DNA from 3 places in the Streptomyces sp. NPDC050535 genome. Region 2 is predicted to be linked to each of the others. Evidence: riboswitches for the same ligand, from Rfam matches in the RefSeq annotation. Region 2 holds a riboswitch; each other region holds the start of a gene.
What was found. A riboswitch is a leader RNA that binds a small molecule or an ion and turns the genes downstream of it on or off. The one in region 2 is predicted to bind S-adenosylmethionine.
Positions count from the first base shown of each region.

Region 1: it holds a riboswitch for S-adenosylmethionine, as region 2 does, so the genes downstream of both, ACIBLC_RS20945 (aminotransferase class V-fold PLP-dependent enzyme) here and ACIBLC_RS11450 (putative leader peptide) in region 2, are expected to answer to the same signal.
Region 3: it holds a riboswitch for S-adenosylmethionine, as region 2 does, so the genes downstream of both, thrC (threonine synthase) here and ACIBLC_RS11450 (putative leader peptide) in region 2, are expected to answer to the same signal.

Region 1 is NZ_JBITHE010000009.1:17,121-23,594, reverse strand. It holds gene ACIBLC_RS20965 (NYN domain-containing protein) at 1-571, opposite strand, end outside; gene ACIBLC_RS20960 (hypothetical protein) at 605-844, opposite strand; gene ACIBLC_RS20955 (rhomboid family intramembrane serine protease) at 998-1,729, shown strand; gene ACIBLC_RS20950 (Lrp/AsnC family transcriptional regulator) at 1,726-2,007, shown strand; gene ACIBLC_RS20945 (aminotransferase class V-fold PLP-dependent enzyme) at 2,065-3,426, opposite strand; SAM riboswitch class IV at 3,616-3,732, opposite strand; gene trpD (anthranilate phosphoribosyltransferase) at 3,850-4,914, opposite strand; gene ACIBLC_RS20935 (cytochrome bc complex cytochrome b subunit) at 5,070-6,474, opposite strand, start outside.
Region 2 is NZ_JBITHE010000004.1:146,989-153,462, reverse strand. It holds gene ACIBLC_RS11470 (SpoIIE family protein phosphatase) at 1-398, opposite strand, end outside; gene ACIBLC_RS11465 (peptidoglycan-binding protein) at 719-1,420, shown strand; gene ACIBLC_RS11460 (glutathione S-transferase family protein) at 1,442-2,215, opposite strand; gene ACIBLC_RS11455 (putative leader peptide) at 2,308-2,373, opposite strand; SAM riboswitch class IV at 2,410-2,555, opposite strand; SAM riboswitch class IV at 2,851-2,963, shown strand; gene ACIBLC_RS11450 (putative leader peptide) at 3,003-3,128, shown strand; gene ACIBLC_RS11445 (LLM class flavin-dependent oxidoreductase) at 3,204-4,451, shown strand; gene ACIBLC_RS11440 (NtaA/DmoA family FMN-dependent monooxygenase) at 4,470-5,858, shown strand; gene ACIBLC_RS11435 (LLM class flavin-dependent oxidoreductase) at 5,855-6,474, shown strand, end outside.
Region 3 is NZ_JBITHE010000012.1:139,494-145,967, forward strand. It holds gene groL (chaperonin GroEL) at 1-75, opposite strand, end outside; gene ACIBLC_RS25785 (cold-shock protein) at 469-675, opposite strand; gene ACIBLC_RS25790 (MoaD/ThiS family protein) at 1,189-1,464, opposite strand; gene thrC (threonine synthase) at 1,598-2,926, opposite strand; SAM riboswitch class I at 2,944-3,091, opposite strand; gene ACIBLC_RS25800 (glucosyl-3-phosphoglycerate synthase) at 3,268-4,242, shown strand; gene ACIBLC_RS25805 (trehalose-6-phosphate synthase) at 4,319-5,731, shown strand; gene otsB (trehalose-phosphatase) at 5,766-6,474, opposite strand, start outside.

The DNA of each region.
Region 1 (6,474 bases), on a different contig from region 2:
CCCCGCGCAGTTTGCGGTGAAGCGATTCGGCTTCCTTCTTGGCCGACTCCAGCTCCGTGCGCAGCCGTTCGGTCTCCGCCTTCGTCTGGCCGCGGGCCTCCACGAGCTCCTGCCGCAGCCGCTCCAGCTCGGCGCGGCTCTCCTCGTCGGCACGCTCGGCGTCCGCCCGCAGGGCCTCCTCGCCCGCCGCGGCCACGAGTTTCACCCAGCCGGTGGGCCGCAGCACATAGGCCGCGGCCGCCACATCCAGCGGATCCGCGGCCGGGGGCGGCGCGCCCGAGTCGAGAGCGCCGGTCAGTTCCGGCTGCGCCTCTCTCAGTTTCTCGGCGATGCGCTGCCTGAAGATGGGGTCCGTCTCCAGCGCCGCCGCCATCGCGTTGCCGGCGAACTTGGCCCGCCTGTTGGGTGCGAAGCGCGCGAACTGCCGCAACTGCGTGGGCAGTTCACCGATGGTGAGGCCGCCGAACCCGTCTGAGACGATCTGCACCACGCGTCGGCGCACACCGTCGGGCAGCGGGCGGTCGAGCACCTCGGCGGTGCCGTCGTCCGGCTCCCCGCTGGTCTCCACCATCCGTCACCCCAATATCCGTGCGGGCCCGCTCCCTCAGGAGCCGGCACCCGGCCTGTCCACGAGTTCCACCTGATCCAACGCGTTGCACCAGCGACAGCGCACCGACTCGATGGTCTCACTGACCACCTCGCGCTCCTCGACCTTGGGCTCCCCGGCCAGGTCGAGGTGCACGTACTCGACGACCTTCGACGAACGGGTGACGTCGAAACGCGTGAGGTTGCCGCAGAGCGTGCAGCGCCACCGGGTCTCGGCGGTCGGGAGGGGAACCGTCATGTGGCGTCGCTTTCCTTCGGGTGTCCGTACCTCGCCGGTCGACCCGGCGCGTATGGCTCGTAACCCTAAGGCCTGGCGGGTACTCGACGCTCGGCCGTCCACTACGGCGAGGCGGTCTGTGTGCATCCGTCCGATTACGCCATGCTCTGCACCATGATCGGCAACTGGAGTACGACGGTCGGCAGAGCCGTGCGGAGTCGGTCGGCACCGGTGACGTACGGACTGATCGTCGTGACCTGTCTGATCTTCGTCATCGGCCCGGCGTCCGGCCTCAATCCGGCGTACGGCACCGGGGACGAGCTGCTGGCCGCCCAGCGGGCCTATTTCCGGCGCTGGGGCGTGGTGCCCTCCGAGCTCCTCACCGGGGACCCGCGCGCGGCGCTCACCCCCGCCACGGCACAGTTCGTGCACGGCGGCTGGCTCCACCTGCTCGGCAACATGCTGTTCTTCTACGTCTTCGGGACGATGACCGAGGAACGGATGGGCCATGTGGAGTTCGCCCTCTTCTATCTGGGCTGCGGCTGTCTCGCCCTGCTGGGCTACGCGGTCGCGAACGCGGAGTCCGGGCAGGCCCTGGTCGGCGCCTCCGGGGCGATCTCCGCGGTGCTCGGGGCGTTCCTGTACCTGTTCCCCAAGGCCCGGGTGACCAGTCTCTTCCCGTTCCTCTTCTTCCTGCCGCTGCGCTTCCCGGCCTGGGTGGTACTGCCCTTCTGGGTGACTCTCCAGTGGCTGGCGGCGAGCCGGGTCGCCGCGGGTCCCGGGGTCGCCTATCTGGCCCACCTGGTGGGCTTCTCCCTCGGCTTCGCCTACGCGTGGGTGCGTTTCGGCCGGACGACTAGAGTGAAAGCCCCAGCAGCGGCCCCCGAGGGAGAAAACCAGCCGTGATCACCGCGATCGTTCTCATCAAGACCAGCGTGGACCGGATCCCCGAGATCGCGGAGTCGATCGCCGCCCTGGAAAGCGTCAGCGAGGTCTTCTCGGTCACCGGCACCTACGACCTGATCGCGATGGTCCGGGTGAAGGCCCACGACGACCTGGCGGACGTCATCCCCGGCAGCATCAGCAAGATCCCGGGCGTCGAGGGCACGGACACGCACGTCGCCTTCCGCACCTACTCCCAGCACGACCTGGAGGCGGCGTTCGCGATCGGCCTGGACGGCTGACGGCCGCGCCCGGTCACGGGCGGGCCACGCCCCGGTCACGGCCGTGCGGTCGGGCCGTCACACGGCGGGGACGCAACGCCCGCCCTCCGTACGGTAGTTCCACTGCGCACCGTCCCGGACGAGCTCCTTCACCGCGCCCACGAACCGCTCGACGTGCTCGTCCGGCGTACCCGCGCCGAAGCTGACCCGGATGGCGTTGAGGGACTTCTCGCCGGGCGCGGCCTCGGGGGCGCCGCACTCCCCCTGGGTCTCCGGGTCGCTGCCGAGCAGGGTGCGCACCAGCGGGTGGGCGCAGAACAGGCCGTCGCGCACCCCGATGCCGTACTCGGCGGAGAGCGCGGCCGCGAAGTGCGAGCTGTTCCAGCCCTCGACGACGAAGGAGATGACGCCGACCCGCGGGGCGTCGTCGCCGAAGAGGGAGAGGACCCGGACCTCCGGGACCTCGGCGAGACCCGCGCGAACCGTGTGGATCAGGTGCCGTTCGCGGGCGACGAGCTTGTCGAAGCCCTCGTCGGTGAGGGCCTTGCAGGCCGAGGCGATGGAGTAGACACCGATCACGTTCGGCGAGCCGGCCTCGTGCCGGGCGGCGCTGTCGTGCCACTCCACGTCCACGCCGCCGTCCACCCGCCGGGTGACCTTACGGCTCGCTCCCCCGCCGGCCAGGTACGGCTCGGCCGTGCGGAGCCAGTCGGAGCGGCCCGCGAGGACACCGGAGCCGAAGGGGGCGTACAGCTTGTGCCCGGAGAAGGCCACCCAGTCGACGTCGAGGTCGCGCACCGACACCGGCTGGTGCGGGACGAGCTGCGCGGCGTCGAGAACGATGCGCGCACCGTGCGCGTGCGCGGCGGCGGCCAGCTCTCGCACCGGCCACAGCTCGCCGGTGACGTTCGAGGCGCCCGTCACGCAGACGAGGGCCGGGCCGCGGGGGTCGCGCTCGGCGAGCGCCCGCTCCAGCGTCGCGACGGCCTCGTCAGGCGTACGGGGGGCGTTCAGGTACGTCACCCGCGCGTCCCGCCAGGGCAGCAGCGAGGCGTGGTGCTCGGTCTCGAAGACGAAGACCTGGCAGTCGGCCGGAAGGGCGGCGGCCAGCAGGTTGAGCGAGTCGGTGGTCGACCGGGTGAACACGACCTGGTCGTCGTCCCGGCAGTCCAGGAACTCGGCGACGGTCTCGCGGGAGTTCTCGAAGAGGTCGGTGGAGAGCTGGGACAGGTACCCGGCGCCACGGTGCACGCTCCCGTAGTACGGGGCGTACGCCGCCACGTCGTCCCAGACCCGCTGGAGGGCCGGGGCGCTGGCGGCATAGTCGAGAGCGGCGTAGGTGACCTCGCCACCGGTGACGAGCGGGACGGCGACATCCCCTCCCAGAACGGACAGAGGGGAACAAACGGCCTGGCCGGTGGCAACGGTGGAGACAGACATGGCGAACTCCTGTGAGACGCGGGGGCGGCGCGCGAGACCGGTCCGCAACCAGGGCGGGGCTCAGCGCGGGAAAAGGCGAAAGGGGTACGCGGAAAAGGGGCTCTACGCCCTATCGCATTCGCTTGCTCACAGAAGGCTCCCTCGAACACCAGGACCCCTGGGCTGTAAACCACTCAGAAGAGTGCGAGGGGTCCGCGCTTGCCGCAGACCTCGCTGCCTACGGCCTGGTCTTCACCCGGGGCACCCCGCCACGGACGGAGGGTTGCCGGACAGTCGGCCGGGGCCTCATGACTGTCACTCATGACCTGCCGAAAAACCTACGCGACGTCATCGCGACGGCGCAACCCGTGTCCGGATCCCGGAACACGAACGGGGCCGGACCTGGTCGGCCCGGCCCCTCCTCTTCACACCAACGGCCCCGCGCTACGCGTTGGTCGCCGCCACCCATCGCTCGAGCGACCGCTTGGCCGCCCCCGAGTCGATGGCCTCCGCGGCCTTCGCCATCCCGGCGCGGATCTGCTCGGCGAGCGGTCCCTCGCCCGGCGAGAGGGCCACCAGGGCCGCCGCCGAGTTCAGCAGCACGGCGTCCCGTACGGGCCCCGTCTCACCGTCGAGGAGCCGCCGGGCCACGTCCGCGTTGTACGCGGAGTCCGCGCCCCGCAGCGCCTCGATCGGGGCCAGGTCGATACCGGCGTCCCGGGGGTCGAAGGACTCCTCCGTGACCTTTCCGTCCCGTACGACCCACACCCGGGAGGTGGAGGTGATCGTCAGCTCGTCGAGGCCGTCGTCGCCGCGGAAGACCAGCGAGGAGTTGCCCCGCTCGGCGAAGACGCCCGCGACGATCGGCGCCATGCGGGGGTCGGCGACCCCGACCGCCTGCGCTTTGACCCGGGCGGGATTCGTCAACGGACCGAGCGCGTTGAAGACCGTCCGGATGCCCAACTGCCCGCGCGCGGCGCCCACATGACGCAGCGCCGGGTGGAACTTCACCGCGAAGCAGAAGGTGATCCCGGCCTCCTCGGCCACCTCGGCCACCCGTTTCGTCGTCAGCTCCAGATTGACCCCGAGCTTCTGGAGGACGTCGGACGCGCCGGAGGCGGAGGAAGCCGCCCGATTGCCGTGCTTGACGACCTTCGCGCCCGTCCCGGCGATGACGATCGCCGACATGGTGGAGATGTTGACGGTCTTGGCCCCGTCGCCGCCCGTACCGACGATGTCGACGGTCCGCCCGGGCACCTCGATCACGTTGGCGTGCTCGTACATCATCCGTACGAGCCCGGTGATCTCCTCGACGGTCTCTCCCTTGGCCCGCAGCGCCACCGCGAACCCGGCGATCTGCGCGTCGGTCGCCTCACCGCGCATCATCAGGTTCATCGCCCAGGCGGTGTCGTCCGCACTCAGGTCACGGCCGTCGAGCAGGCCGTTCAGCAACCTGGGCCAGGAACGGTCCGCCGCGGTGTCGCCTCCAGCGGGGTTCACAGCGCTCATGGTCGCTCCTGGGTTCTCAGAGAGGTGCGCGGGTGGACTCACCCCGGGCACGTAGGGGTGAGTCCACCCTATCCAGCCCGGGAGACGGCAAAGAGCCCCGTCCATGCAATGGACGGGGCTCGAGCCGTGGCGATCAGCGAGGATCGTGCGGGTGATCAGTGGTGGCCGTGGCCGCTCGTGATCTCCTTGTACTCCTCGACGGTGGGCTTGGGGATCTGGTTGTCCTCCCCGTAGTAGCCCTTGCTGAGCTTGGCGCGCAGCTTCTGCGCACCCTTCACCTTGCGCTCGACACCGTTCTCGTCGACCGGCGGACCGATCTCGGCCGGCTTGTACTGCTCGTGCGCGGTGAGCGTGTGCAGCGACTCCTGGCTGAGCGGCTCGTGGATCTCGATGAACTCACCGTGCGGCAGGCGCTTGATGATGCCCGACTCGCGGCCGTGCAGCACCTTGTCCCGGTCCCGGCGCTGAAGGCCGAGGCAGATCCGCTTGGTGGCGATGAACGCGAGAACCGGCGCCACGAAGAACGCGATCCGTACGAACCAGGTGATCGTGTTGATCGACAGGTGGAAGTGCGTGGCCCAGAGGTCGTTTCCACCACCGATGAGCAGGACCATGTACCAGGTGATCCACGCGACACCGAAGGCCGTACGGGTCGGGACGTTGCGCGGGCGGTCCAGGATGTGGTGCTCGCGCTTGTCGCCGGTGACCCAGGACTCGATGAACGGGTAGACCGCGATCGCGACCAGGACCAGCGGGAAGATGATCAGCGGGACGAACACACCCAGGACGAGCGTGTGACCCCACAGGTTGATCTCCCAGCCCGGCATGACACGGATCAGGCCCTCGGAGAAGCCCATGTACCAGTCGGGCTGGGCGCCGGTGGACACCTGGTCAGGCCGGTAGGGGCCCATCGTCCAGATCGGGTTGATCGAGGCGATGCCCGCGATGATCGTGATGACACCGAAGACCAGGAAGAAGAAGCCGCCGGCCTTCGCGGTGTAGACCGGAAGGAGCGGCATTCCGACGACGTTCTTGTTCGTCTTTCCGGGGCCCGCGAACTGCGTGTGCTTGTGGTAGAAGACCAGGATCAGGTGGCCGACCACCAGGCCGAGCATGATGCCCGGCAGCAGCAGGATGTGGATCGAGTAGAAGCGGGCCACGAAGTCGCCGCCCGGGAACTCGCCGCCGAAGAGGAAGAACGAGAGGTACGTGCCCACGATCGGCACGGACAGGATCGCGCCCTCCATGAAGCGGACACCGGTTCCGGAGAGCAGGTCGTCAGGGAGCGAGTAGCCGGTGAAGCCGGTGAACATGCCCAGGACGAACAGCAGGAAACCGAAGAGCCAGTTGACCTCGCGGGGCTTGCGGAACGCACCCGTGAAGAACACGCGCATCATGTGCACGAACATGCCCGCGAGGAAGATCAGCGCGGCCCAGTGGTGGATCTGCCGGATCAGCAGGCCACCGCGCACATCGAAGGAGATGTGCATGGTCGAGTTGAAGGCCTCGGACATCAGCTGGCCCTGCAGCGGGATGTAGCTGCCGTGGTATTCCACCTCG
Region 2 (6,474 bases):
CGCTCCAGCACCGAGCGGCTCATGTCCCAGCCCGGCCCGTCGGCCAGCTCGGCGAGCAGCACCACCCAGCGTGCCGGGCCGCCGTCCGCCCGCAGGGGGACGACCCGCACCATCAGCTTCAGGGGGTGCCCGTCCCGGTGCAGCGCGGTGAGCAGGCCGGCCCAGCCGCCGTCACCACGGCACCGCTCGGCCAGCTCCGGGACCCGTGCCGCGTCCTCGGCGATCAGCAGGTCGGCGGCGGGCCGTCCGAGCACCTCTCCCGGGGTGTACCCCAGCAGCCGTTCGGCGTCCGCGGTCCAGCTGGTCACCGCCCTACGGGCATCGAGCAGTAGTGGCACGGCGTCAGCCATGTCGAAGCGCTGCCGGGCCGCTGCGTCCCGTTCCTTGCTCGCACCCACCGCGACCCTCTCCGCTCTCCGAAGGTGGTCCTACCCCCTCGCACCCATTCTTCACGTTGTATGACTGTCGCGCGGGCTTTAGTGAGACGCACGGTGGGTCGGGCGTGACTTTCGTAGGGCTTTCGGCGAATTCACGGACTCTCCATTGGTGACTCTCCGTGTTCGTTCGCCGCATGTCCGCCGCTTGTCGTCCGGCGGGGCTACAGGCGCCCCCGGCGGAGCTTCAGGCGAGGTAAGGCCATCGGCTGAACTCCCGTGCCGCTGCCTCCGTATCTCTCCACGGGAATGGCGGGAGACCGCGCGCACGGAAGGAGAGCAGTGTGTCGACACCGCCCGAACGCGAGCAACCTGCGCGCCGCCCGGCGCTGGAACCCACGTATGTCCAGCGCCGCCGCCGAACCGAGGCCCTCGCTGAACTGCTGAGGGAGTTCCGCGAGGATCAGCAGAGCGCGGACTCGCACGAAAGCTATGAGTCGATCAGATTGACGCCGACGCGGGAGACCGAGACGGAGGAGTTGCCGCCCGTCCTGGCCGGCGAGGACTACACCGCCGGCGGGGCGCCGAAGGCCGTGGCACCACCGGCGCGTGCCCCACGCAAGGAGCGCGCGCACTCCACGGGACGACGCCAGGCCACGGTCGTCGTCGCGGTGGCGGCGGCCGCGCTGGCCGGATTCGCCCTGGCGCTGCTGCTCCCGGGCGACGACGACGGCGACGGCGACGACGGACCGCCGTCCGCCGCCGTCCCGTCCGCCACGGCACCCGTCGCCCAGGCCCCCTCCCGCGCCGCCGACCCGGACGGCGAAGGAACCCTCCGGGAGGGCGACAGCGGCCCCGACGTGACGGACCTCCAGCAACGGCTCCTCGACATCCCGGACGTCTACGAGAGCGGTGGCACGAGCGGCACCTACGACCCGACACTCACCGCCGCGGTGGCCCGCTTCCAGCTCTGGTACGGGATCCGGGGCGACGAGACGGGCGTCTACGGCAACGACACCCGGGCTGCCCTGGAATCCCGCACGTGAGGGTTTCCGGCCCTCGGCCGGTCACAGGTTCCGGTGGAACGCCGGGTGGGCGTCGAGGCGTCGTACGTAGTCCTGGAGGAGCGCGTACGCGGACAGGTCCTCGGTCGCCTCGAGCTGGACGAGGGCGACCCAGAGGTCCACATCCGCGGCGGTCAGTTCCTTGCCCAACACGTAGGGACCGGAGGCGAGTTGGCGGTTCAGTAGATCAAGTGCCGCAGACCGCCGCGCCGGTGGCGTGGTCGGTGTCACCTCGCGGTCGAGGAGGTCACGCAGGGCGTCCGTGTCCGCGGCCGGTTCCGACGGGCGGAGCGGGGAGTGGCAGGATCCGGCGCGCTCGGTGAGGAGGTCACCGAGGTCGCGCAGAATGTCGGGCGTGTGGTTGCTGACGACGCGTCCGCTCCACCGGTCGCACAGCGCGGGCGCGGTCAGCGGACCGTCGTAGTGGTGCCAGGTGGCCTCGTACACCCTGCGCAGTGCGGCGAACGCGGCAGGGGTGTCGCCGGGGAGCGCCAGCAGCGTGGTGGCGACCGAGTCCCTGAGACCCAGCAGGCCGAGAGTGATCGAGACACGCAGCGAGAGGGGACAGCGCGTCGACAGATACAGCTCGTAGCGGTGCGGCGCCGGATAGAAGCCACCGGCGAGACCGACTCCGATGCGGCTGCGGAAGCGGTGCGGGCGTGCGGACGGCGCGGCGGTGATCCGGGGGTGGGGGATCGCGTCAAGTGAGCCGGGAACGCACGAAGTCGGGGTACAGGAGGTACCGGTGTTTGAGGCGTGCGAGATTGTCTCGGACATGACTCTCCATGGGGCGAGGAGGCCACGGCCACCTTGTGGGCACCGCGGCGGAACGGAGTGACTGCGCTACGTACCGGTCCGGATCACTCGGATCAGTAGGCGCTGGAGACACGCAACAGATCGATGTGCAGGCGCCTCGTCAAACCGCTCTTGGTCATTCCCACCGGTTCCACACTCGGGGCTCGCGAGACGCGAGACCACGCTTGTCCCGCCGCACCGGCGGAACCCGGTCGTCACCCGGGGCACCCCGTCGCGGTGGAAGGGTTGCCTGCCAGCAAGCCGGGGCCGATGACCTCACGGACAGGGAGAACCTGCCCGAAGGGCGCTGACAATCGTGACCGTCCCCGACAGTGTCGGCGCGCTCCGTGAGGCCGTCAAGAAGGCCTCCGCCGCAGTCTCATCAGGTGGTCACCCGGTCTGTCTCCGGCCGGACATGTGAGGTGGAACGGGCCGGACACCGATGCGGAACAGGCCGGACACGCGATGCGGAACAGGCCTGTCTCCGGCCGGAGATGTCACGCGGAACAGATCGTGCGGCCCGGTGGTTGTCGCTGTCGAGGACACGCGGCGATGTGAGAACGGGCATGATCTCCGGGCATTGCGCACCGCTGTGGCCTCCCGTAACGTCCACAGCAGGTTATGAGCGTCAGCGTCAAGCCCTGGCTTGCTGACCGGCAACCCTCCTCCGCGGCGGGGTGCTCCAGGTGACGACCAGGTGGCACCCGACCGGGTTCCGCAAGCGCGATGCCGACGCGGCCCCAGGGCCCGCCGAGCCGGAAGGGCGGAGGTGACCGACGTGCAGGCCGTGCTTCTCCTCCGTGTCATGGTTCTCGCCCCGCGCCGTCGCGTGCACCTGTACACCCGGCCGCACATCGACCTCCAGCGCGTGGCCGGCGCGCTCTGTCGTCCCTGACCCGTCACCCAGCCGCCGCACCTCCGCACCGGGGCCCGGCGATCTCGTACGGTCGATCAGGAAGGCACCTTTTCCGTGTCCTCGTCACCTTTGTTGCCCTCGTCCCCCTCTCCTTCATCCGCCGAACTGCACCTGGCCGTCGCCCTCGACGGCGCGGGCTGGCATCCGGCCGCCTGGCGCGAGCCCGTGGCCCGTCCCGACGACCTGTTCACCGCCTCGTACTGGACCGACCTGATCACCGAGGCCGAGCGCGGTCTGCTCGACTTCGTGACCATCGAGGACGGACTCGGCCCCCAGTCCGCACGCCTCAGCGAGCCGGACGCACGCACCGACCAGGTACGCGGCCGGCTCGACGCCGTTCTCATCGCCGCCCGCGTAGCGCCGTTGACCAGCCACATCGGGCTGGTGCCGACCGTGGTCACCACCCACACGGAGCCCTTCCACACCTCCAAGGCCATCGCCACCCTCGACTACGTGAGCACCGGCCGGGCGGGGCTGCGCGTACAGGCGTCGGCACGGCAGAACGAGGCCGCGCACTTCGGACGCCGTTCGTTCCCGAAACTCCACGTCGAGGACCTGGAGACCCCCGCGCTACGGGAGTTGATCGTCGACCTCTTCGACGAAACCGCCGACTACGTCGAGGCGGTACGCCGGCTGTGGGACAGCTGGGAGGACGACGCGGAGATCCGGGACGTCACCACCGGCCGCTTCGTCGACCGCGACAAACTGCACTACATCGACTTCGAGGGCAAGCACTTCAGCGTCAAGGGCCCCTCGATCACGCCCCGTCCGCCACAGGGGCAACCCCTGGTCACCGCACTGGCCCACGAGTCCGGGACAGGCGCGCCGTTCCGGCTCCTCGGCCGCAGCGCCGACATCGGATACGTGACTCCGCACGACGCCGGGCAGGCACGCGCCGTCATCACCGCCGTCCGCGCCGAACAGGCGGCTGCCGGACGCGCCGAGGAGCCGTTGCACCTCTTCGGGGACCTGGTGGTGTTCCTCGACAACGACCCCGCCGCCGCGGCAGCCCGCCGGGAGCGCCTCGACACCCTCGCCGGCTACCCGTACACGAGCGACGCGCGGGTGTTCACCGGCACTCCCGTACAACTGGCCGATCTGCTGCAGGAGTTGCAGCAGACCGGGCTGACCGGCTTCCGGCTGCGCCCCGCCGTCGCCGGCCACGACCTGCCGGCGATCACCCGGGGCCTGGTCCCCGAACTCCAACGCCGCGACGCCTTCCGGCACTCCTACGAGGCCGACACCCTGCGCGGGCTGCTCGGACTCGCCCGCCCCGCCAACCGCTACGCCGCCCACGTCTGAGCCGGAGGGACCCCACTCATGAGCAGGTCGACCGACAAGCCGCTCAAGCAGATCCACCTCGCGGCGCACTTCCCGGGCGTCAACAACACCACCGTGTGGAGCGACCCCGAAGCCGGCAGCCACATCGAGTTCAGCTCTTTCGCACACTTCGCGCGGACCGCCGAACGCGCCAAGTTCGACTTCCTGTTCCTCGCCGAAGGCCTCCGCCTGCGCGAACAGGGCGGCAAGATATACGACTTGGACGTGGTCGGACGCCCCGACACCTTCACCGTCCTCACCGCGCTCGCCGCCGTCACCGAGCACCTGGGCCTGACCGGCACCATCAACTCCACGTTCAACGAGCCCTACGAGGTGGCCCGTCAGTTCGCGAGCCTCGACCACCTCTCCGGCGGGCGCGCCGCCTGGAACGTCGTCACCTCCTGGGACGCCTTCACCGGGGAGAACTTCCGCCGCGGCGGCTTCCTGCCGCAGGAGGAGCGGTACTCCAGGGCCAAGGAGTTCCTGGCCACCGCCAACGAACTGTTCGACTCCTGGCACGGTGACGAGATCATCGCCGACCGGGGGAGCGGCACCTTCCTGCGGAACGCGCGGGCCGGAGCCTTCGTGCACAAGGGCCAGCACTTCGACATCGAGGGACAGTTCAACGTGCCGCGAAGCCCGCAGGGCCGCCCGGTCGTCTTCCAGGCCGGAGACTCCGACGAAGGACGCGAGTTCGCCGCCGCCGGCGCGGACGCGATCTTCAGCCGGTACAGCACCCTCAAGGAGGGGCAGGCGTTCTACACGGACGTCAAGGGCCGACTGGCCCGGCACGGCCGCACCCACGACCAGCTGCTGATCCTGCCCGCCGCCACCTTCGTCCTCGGAGACACGGACTCCGAGGCGGAGGAGATCTCCCGCGAGGTGCGCCGCCAGCAGGTCAGCGGCGCCACCGCCATCAAGCACCTCGAGTTCGTCTGGAACCGCGACCTGTCCGCGTACGACCCGGAGGGGCCGCTCCCCGACATCGACCCGGACCTCGGCGAACACACCATCGCCCGGGGCCGCGCCCAAGTGCGCATGTACCGCGACCCGTTGGCCACGGCCACGGAGTGGCGGGAGCTCGCCACCGCCAACAAGTGGTCGATCCGCGACCTGGTCATCGAGACCGGAAACCGGCAGGCGTTCGTCGGCTCCCCGGCGACCGTCGCCGAGACCATCGACGACTTCGTCCAGGCGGACGCGAGCGACGGCTTCATCCTCGTCCCGCACATCACTCCGGGCGGCCTCGACGCCTTCGCCGACACCGTCGTACCGCTGCTCCAGGAACGCGGCGTCTTCCGCACCGAGTACGAGGGCACCACCCTGCGCGACCACCTCGGCCTGGCCCACCGCGACACCGACGCGCCGGCCGAGCGAGCCGCCTCGTGAAGTTCCTCGCGATCACCCTGATCGTGCACGCGCCGGACCCGGTGACCGGCGTACGGAAACCGACCAACGCGCGTTTTCGCGAGGTCATCGACAACGCGCTGCTGGCCGAGGAGCTGGGCTTCGACGGCTTCGGCGTGGGGGAGCGCCACGAACGCCCGTTCATCTCCTCCTCGCCACCCGTCGTCCTCAGCCACATCGCCGCCCTCACCTCGCGCATCCGTCTCTTCACGGCGGTCACCACGCTCAGCCTCCTTGACCCGGTGCGCGCGTACGAGGACTACGCGACCCTGGACCATCTGTCCGGCGGCCGACTGGAGTTGATCATCGGCAAGGGCAACGGAGCCGCCCAGCGGGAGCTGTTCCAGGTCACGCCCGAGGACCAGTGGGAGCGCAACGCCGAGAGCTACGAGGTGTTCCGGCAGATCTGGCGGCAGGACAAGGTGACCGCCGCGACCCGCTTCCGCCCGGAGCTGAGCGAGGCGGAGGTGTGGCCCCGGCCGTTCCAGCAGCCCGTCCGGGTCTGGCACGGCAGCGCGACCAGCAAGGAGTCGGTGGACCTCGCCGCCCGCTACGGGGATCCGCTGTTCTCGGCGAACGTCACCAACCCGATAGAGCC
Region 3 (6,474 bases), on a different contig from region 2:
GGCGTCGGCGAGCTGGTTCATCCCGCGCTCGAGACCGCGCCGCGCCTCCTCGTTGAACGCGATGATCTTGGCCATGTGAAGTGGTCCTCCCGGACTGGGGTGGATTGCTCCGGACCGCGCCCGCGCCCGCGACGGACGGCCTGCGTGCCTCGTGGTTCCTTGCCCCACTTGGCCTGCGGGCCTCACTGACCCGGTCCTCGTTGTCACTCTCACCTGCAGAGTGCTAACGCCAATGATTAGCACTCGCCCCTACCGAGTGCAAGCGGCTCCGAAAGATCCGCAGGTGGGGCGGGGGGCGCGACCGGCGCGAAGACAGCCGGAGGGACGCGAAGGCAGCCGACGGGGCACGCGGACAGCCGCAGGGCCGGACATGCAGCCAGGGGGACAGACAGACCGAAGGGCTCGCGCCCCCTGCCGGGGACACGAGCCCTTCGTCACGTCGAACAGAACAATCAGTCGGCGCGTGCTTCAGCTGGTCGCCAGCCGGACCATGTCCGCCTGCGGCCCTTTCTGGCCCTGCGAGATCTCGAACTCGACCCGCTGGCCCTCTTCAAGGGTGCGGTAGCCGTCCATTTGAATCGCGCTGTAGTGGACGAATACATCCGCACCACCGTCGACCGCGATGAAGCCGTACCCCTTCTCCGCGTTGAACCATTTGACGGTGCCCTGAGCCATGCCTAACTCCCCTATTACTGGCCCTTGCACAGGACCGCACTTCGCGGGCCCGGGTCAGACCTCACCCCCCAAGGATTGGGGGTGTGCGCCGGAACGCGTCGACCGCGGCTGAATGTATCCGTCCAACTGCCCTCTGCAACAGGTCAATCGGACGAGAATTCTGAGCACGACCGATCGGGAATATCCGGAGAATTCACAAAGATTCCGGGCAAGTCGGGCCCCACAAATGCCATAAACGGCTCAAAAATGCGGGGTACATTGGCTGCTTCTTGTCGGGCATCGGGCAGGTACTCATATGCGCCCGGCATGAAACCGACTCGAAAGCGAAGCAGCTTCCCCAACTGTACCGCGCTCAACCATACAGAATTGCCCCCTCCGCTTCTCTCGCGGAGGGGGCAATTCGATGAACTCTCGGTGATTACCATTACCCAAGGTAACTGCAATCACCGTGCGTGACGGCGAATGACGGTCAGCCGCGGGCCGCCGGCCGGCCGTCGTCGGCGTCGGCGTCGGTCAGCCGCCGGCGACGGCCGGAATGATCGAGACGCCCGCGCCGTCCGGCGTCGCCGTCTCCAGACCCTGCTCGAAGCGGACGTCGTCGTCGTTCACGTACACGTTGACGAAGCGGCGCAGCTTGCCCTGGTCGTCCAGGACGCGCGCGGCGATACCGGTGTGGTTCTGCTCCAGGTCGGCGATCACCTCGCCGAGGGTGCCGCCCTCGGCGGCCACCTCGGCCTTGCCGCCGGTGTAGGTGCGCAGGATGGTGGGGATGCGGACGTTGACGCTCATTCGGTGTGACCTCCGGTCGGGTGCTCAGGTGCGGCGGAACAGCGCCCCAGGGGCGCGGGGCCGGGTCGGCGGGGGGCGACCGGCCCCCGTCGGCCCGCGGCCCTGATACGGCATTCCAGCGGAGCGCCCCCGCTCATGACGCGAGGCCGGCCTCGCGGAAGGAGTCGAGGTTCGGGCGGATGGTCGCGGTGAGCCCGGTGTCCGAGGCCACCGCGTCCAGGGTCTTGAGGCCGTCGCCGGTGTTGAGGACGACGGTGGTGAGGGTCGGGTCGAGCAGACCGTTCCCGATCAGCTTCTTCGCCACACCCACCGTCACGCCACCCGCGGTCTCGGCGAAGATGCCCTCCGTCTGCGCGAGGAGCTTGATCGCCTCGACGATCTCCTCGTCGTTGACGTCCTCCACGGCACCGCCGGTACGCCGCGCGATGTCGAGCACGTAGGGCCCGTCGGCCGGGTTGCCGATGGCCAGCGACTTGGCGATGGTGTTCGGCTTCTGCGGCCGTACGACGTCGTGGCCGGCCTTGTAGGCCACGGACACCGGCGAACAGCCCTCGGCCTGGGCACCGAAGATCTTGTACGGCCTGTCCTCCACGAGCCCGAGCCTGATCAGCTCCTGGAGACCCTTGTCGATCTTCGTGAGCTGGGAGCCGGAGGCGATCGGGACCACGAGCTGGTCGGGCAGCCGCCAGCCGAGCTGCTCGCAGATCTCGTACGCGAGGGTCTTCGAGCCCTCCGCGTAGTAGGGCCGCAGGTTGACGTTGACGAAGCCCCAGCCCTCGCCGGCCGGGTCGCCGATCAGCTCGGAGCAGAAGCGGTTCACGTCGTCGTAGTTGCCCTCGATACCGACGAGCTCCCCGCCGTACACCGCGGCCATGACGATCTTGCCCTGCTCCAGGTCGTGCGGGATGAACACGCAGGAGCGGAAGCCGGCGCGGGCGGCGGCGGCGCCCACCGCGCCGGCGAGGTTGCCGGTGGAGGAGCAGGAGAGGGTGGTGAAGCCGAAGGCGCGGGCGGCCTCGATGGCCTGGGCGACGACGCGGTCCTTGAAGGAGTGCGTCGGGTTGCCCGAGTCGTCCTTGACGAAGAGCCTGCCCGGGGTGACGCCCAGCTCGCGCGCCAGGTTGTCGGCCTTGACGAGCTTGGTCCAGCCGGGGTTGATGTTCGGCTTCTCCGCGACGTCCGCCGGGACCGGCAGGAGCGGCGCGTAACGCCAGATGTTCGCGGGGCCCGCCTCGATGCGCTTGCGGAGGTCCTCGGTCTCGTAGGCGGAGAAGTCGTAGGCGATCTCCAGCGGCCCGAAACACTCCTCGCAGGCGAAGACCGGACCGAGGGGCACGCGGTGCCCGCACTCGCGGCAGGAGAGCGCGGCGGCGGGGCCCAGATCGACGGAGTTCCCGGAATCCGGGGAGGTCACGGTGCTCGTGGTGTTCGCGGTGGTGCTTGCAACTGTCTGCGCAGCCATGGAGGGGAGGCCCTTTCTCCTCATCTTCCTCACGACGCACTTCGCCGTGAGACGGATTTGGCACCTTCCCGAGCCGGGAGCCTCACCACGTCGACGTGACAAGAACCAGCTGGAGGGTTGCCGGGGCTTCAACGGGCCGTATCCCTCTGCCCCTCTGGATGAGCGGTATTCAGTTGTACGCCGGCCGACCCCGACATGCGATGGTCATCAGCGTTGTTCAAGACTGTAACCGAAGGCCTGGATGGTGGAGAGAGCCGTCCGAACCGCGAGATGCCGACAACACCCCCTGCCGGCGCGGCGACGGGCACAAGCATCCCAATGAACGCAAGGGAGAGCCGCACGTGCTGGAAGACGTCGAGCGCTGGCTGAGCACGCGCTCCTGGTCCGTGAGTGACCGCCCGCTCAAGAAGCTCATAGCCGCGAAGCGATCCACCCACTCCACGGTGAGCGTGGTTCTGCCCGCGCTCAACGAGGAGGCGACGGTCGGTGAGATCGTCTCCATCATCCGCCGCGACCTGATGACCCGGAAAGTCCCTCTCGTCGACGAGATCGTCGTCATCGACTCGGGCTCGACGGACCGCACCTCCGAGGTCGCCGCCGCGGCCGGCGCCCGGGTTGTTCACAGGGACGAAATACTCCCCCGCATCCCGGCCGTGCCCGGCAAGGGCGAGGTGCTGTGGCGGTCACTCCTCGTGACGAGCGGCGACATCGTCTGTTTCATCGACGCGGACCTCAAGGAGTTCTCGTCGGACTTCGTCTCCGGGATCGTGGGGCCGCTGCTCACCGATCCGGGCGTGGACCTGGTCAAGGCGATGTACGACCGCCCGCTGAACCTGCCGGGCGAACCCACCTCCGGCAGGACCGCGGCCGGCCAGGGCGGCCGTGTCACCGAACTGATGGCCCGCCCCCTGCTGAACATGCACTGGCCGCAGCTGGCCGGATTCGTCCAGCCGCTCGGCGGCGAGTACGCGGCCCGCCGCTCGCTCCTCGAACAGCTCCCGTTCCCCGTCGGATACGGCGTGGAGCTGGGCATGCTCGTCGACGCCCTGCACCTGGTGGGCCTGGACGCGCTCGCCCAGGTCGACGTCGGTGTCCGCAAGCACCGGCACCAGGACGGCCAGGCGCTGGGCCGGATGTCCGCCGCGATCTACCGCACCGCGCAGCTCCGGCTCGCCCGCGGACACCTCATCCGTCCGGCCCTCACCCAGTTCGAGCGGGGCGAGTCCGGCTTCGAGCCGCGCACCTACTCCGTCGATACGGAAGAACGGCCTCCGATGGCGGAGATCACGGAGTACCAGGCACGCAAAGCGGCGTAATCCGGCGGTCGTATACGCCCTCGCGATACCCCGTCCGTACGTTTGAGCGTTTCCGGGCCGGGCTAGGTTGAGGCGTATGGCTTCCACGTCTTCCACCGCGTCTCCGCAGGGTTCCCACCGCATCCTCGTCGCGTCCAACCGCGGCCCGGTCTCCTACGACGTCCACGAGGACGGCTCGCTGCACCCCAGGCGGGGCGGCGGCGGGCTGGTCTCGGGCCTGTCGGCGATCGGCCCGGACGCGGGCGCCCTGTGGGTGTGCTCGGCGCTCGGCGACGGGGACCGCGAGGCGGTGCGGCGCGGGGTCGGCGAGGACGGCGTACGGATGCTGGACATCGACGCGGAGACGCACACGGACGCCTACAACGGCATCGCGAACTCGGTGCTGTGGTTCATCCACCACATGCTCTACCAGACGCCGCTGGAGCCGGTCTTCGACACGGAGTTCCGGCGTCAGTGGGCGTCGTACGAGGCCTACAACCGGGCCTTCGCGCGGGCGCTGGCCGACGAGGCGGCGCAGGGGGCCGTGGTGGTCGTACAGGACTACCACCTGACCCTGGTCCCCGGCATGCTCCGGGAACTCCGCCCCGACCTGCGGATCGGCCACTTCTCGCACACGCCGTGGGCGCCGGTCGACTACTTCCGCCTCCTCCCCGACGACATCGCCGAGCAGGTGCTGCGCGGCATGCTCGGCGCGGACCGCCTCGGCTTCCTCACCCAGCGCTGGGCGTCCGCGTTCACCGCGTGCGCCGAGGAGATGGCCGGCGGGCTCGGTGACACACGCGTCGGCGTGCACGGGCTCGGCGCGGACGCGGACTTCCTGCGCGAGCGTTCGCACGAGGCGGATGTCGCCGAACGGATGGTCACACTGCGTGAGCAGATCGGCGAGGGCCGGAAGGCGATCGTGCGGGTCGACCGCACCGAGCTGTCGAAGAACATCGTGCGCGGGCTGCACGCCTACCGGCAGCTCCTGGAGGACCAGCCGTCCTGGCGCGAACGGGTCGTGCACGTCGCCTTCGCATACCCCTCCCGGCAGGACCTCGCCGTGTACCGCGACTACACCGCCGAGGTGCAGCGGGTCGCCGACGACATCAACTCCGCCTACGGCACGCCCGGCTGGACCCCGGTCGTCCTGCACGTCAAGGACGACTTCGCCCGCTCCCTCGCCGCCTACCGGCTCGCCGACGTGGCCCTCGTCAACCCCATCCGGGACGGCATGAACCTCGTCGCCAAGGAGGTGCCGGTCGTCTCCGACGAGGGGTGCGCGCTGGTGCTGTCCCGGGAGGCGGGGGCGTACGAGGAGCTGGGCGACGACGCGATCGTGGTGAACCCCTACGACGTGGTCGGCACCGCGCGGGCGCTGCACGAGGCGTTGTCGATGGGCACCGGCGAGCGGGCCGAACGCACGAAACGCCTGGCCGCCGCGGCGACGGCGCTGCCTCCGGCGCAGTGGTTCCTGGAGCAGCTCCGGGAGCTGGAGAAGAGGCCCTAGCGTCCCGGTTCCGCGGCGGAGACCCGGATCCGGCTCACCGGCCGAGCTCCGCCGCCAGAGCCCGCAGCAGCTCTACGACTCCGGCCGGGCCGTCCACCACGAGGTCGGCCCGGGCCGCCAGTTCCGCGACCTCCGAGCTGCCGCTGCACACCAGGAGGCCCGGGATGCCCTCGGAGCGGAGTTCCTCGACGGCGGCGAAGGCGGGGAGGTCGCCGAGGTCGTCGCCCGCGTAGAGGACGGCTTCGGCGGCGGTCTCGCGGACGTGTCCGAGCAGGGCCACGCCCTTGTCCATCCCCGGCGGGCGGATTTCCAGGACCATGCGGCCCGGTTCGACGATCAGGCCGTGCCGGGCGGCCAGGTCGGTCAGGGGCCCGCGCAGCGCCTCGAACGCCCCCTGCGGGTCCGCCGCGCGGCGCGTGTGCACGGCGACCGCCCGGCCTTTCTCCTCGGTCCAGGTGCCCGGCCCCGCGCCGACCGCGTCGAGGATCCCGGGCAGCTCGGCGCGGACCGCCGCGACGCCGGGGTGCGGGGCGGGGGCGCTGACCCTGCCGCTGCGCGCGTCCCAGCGCTCGGCGCCGTAGTGCCCGAGAACGACCAGGTGCTCCAGTCCCGGCACGTCCGCGAAGCCGCCGTGCTCGACGGCCACGGACGCCGGGCGGCCGGTGACGACCGCCACGGAGGCGACCCTCGGGGCGAGGGTCGCGAGTGCGGGGACCGCGTCCGGGTGGGCGCGGGCCTGCTCG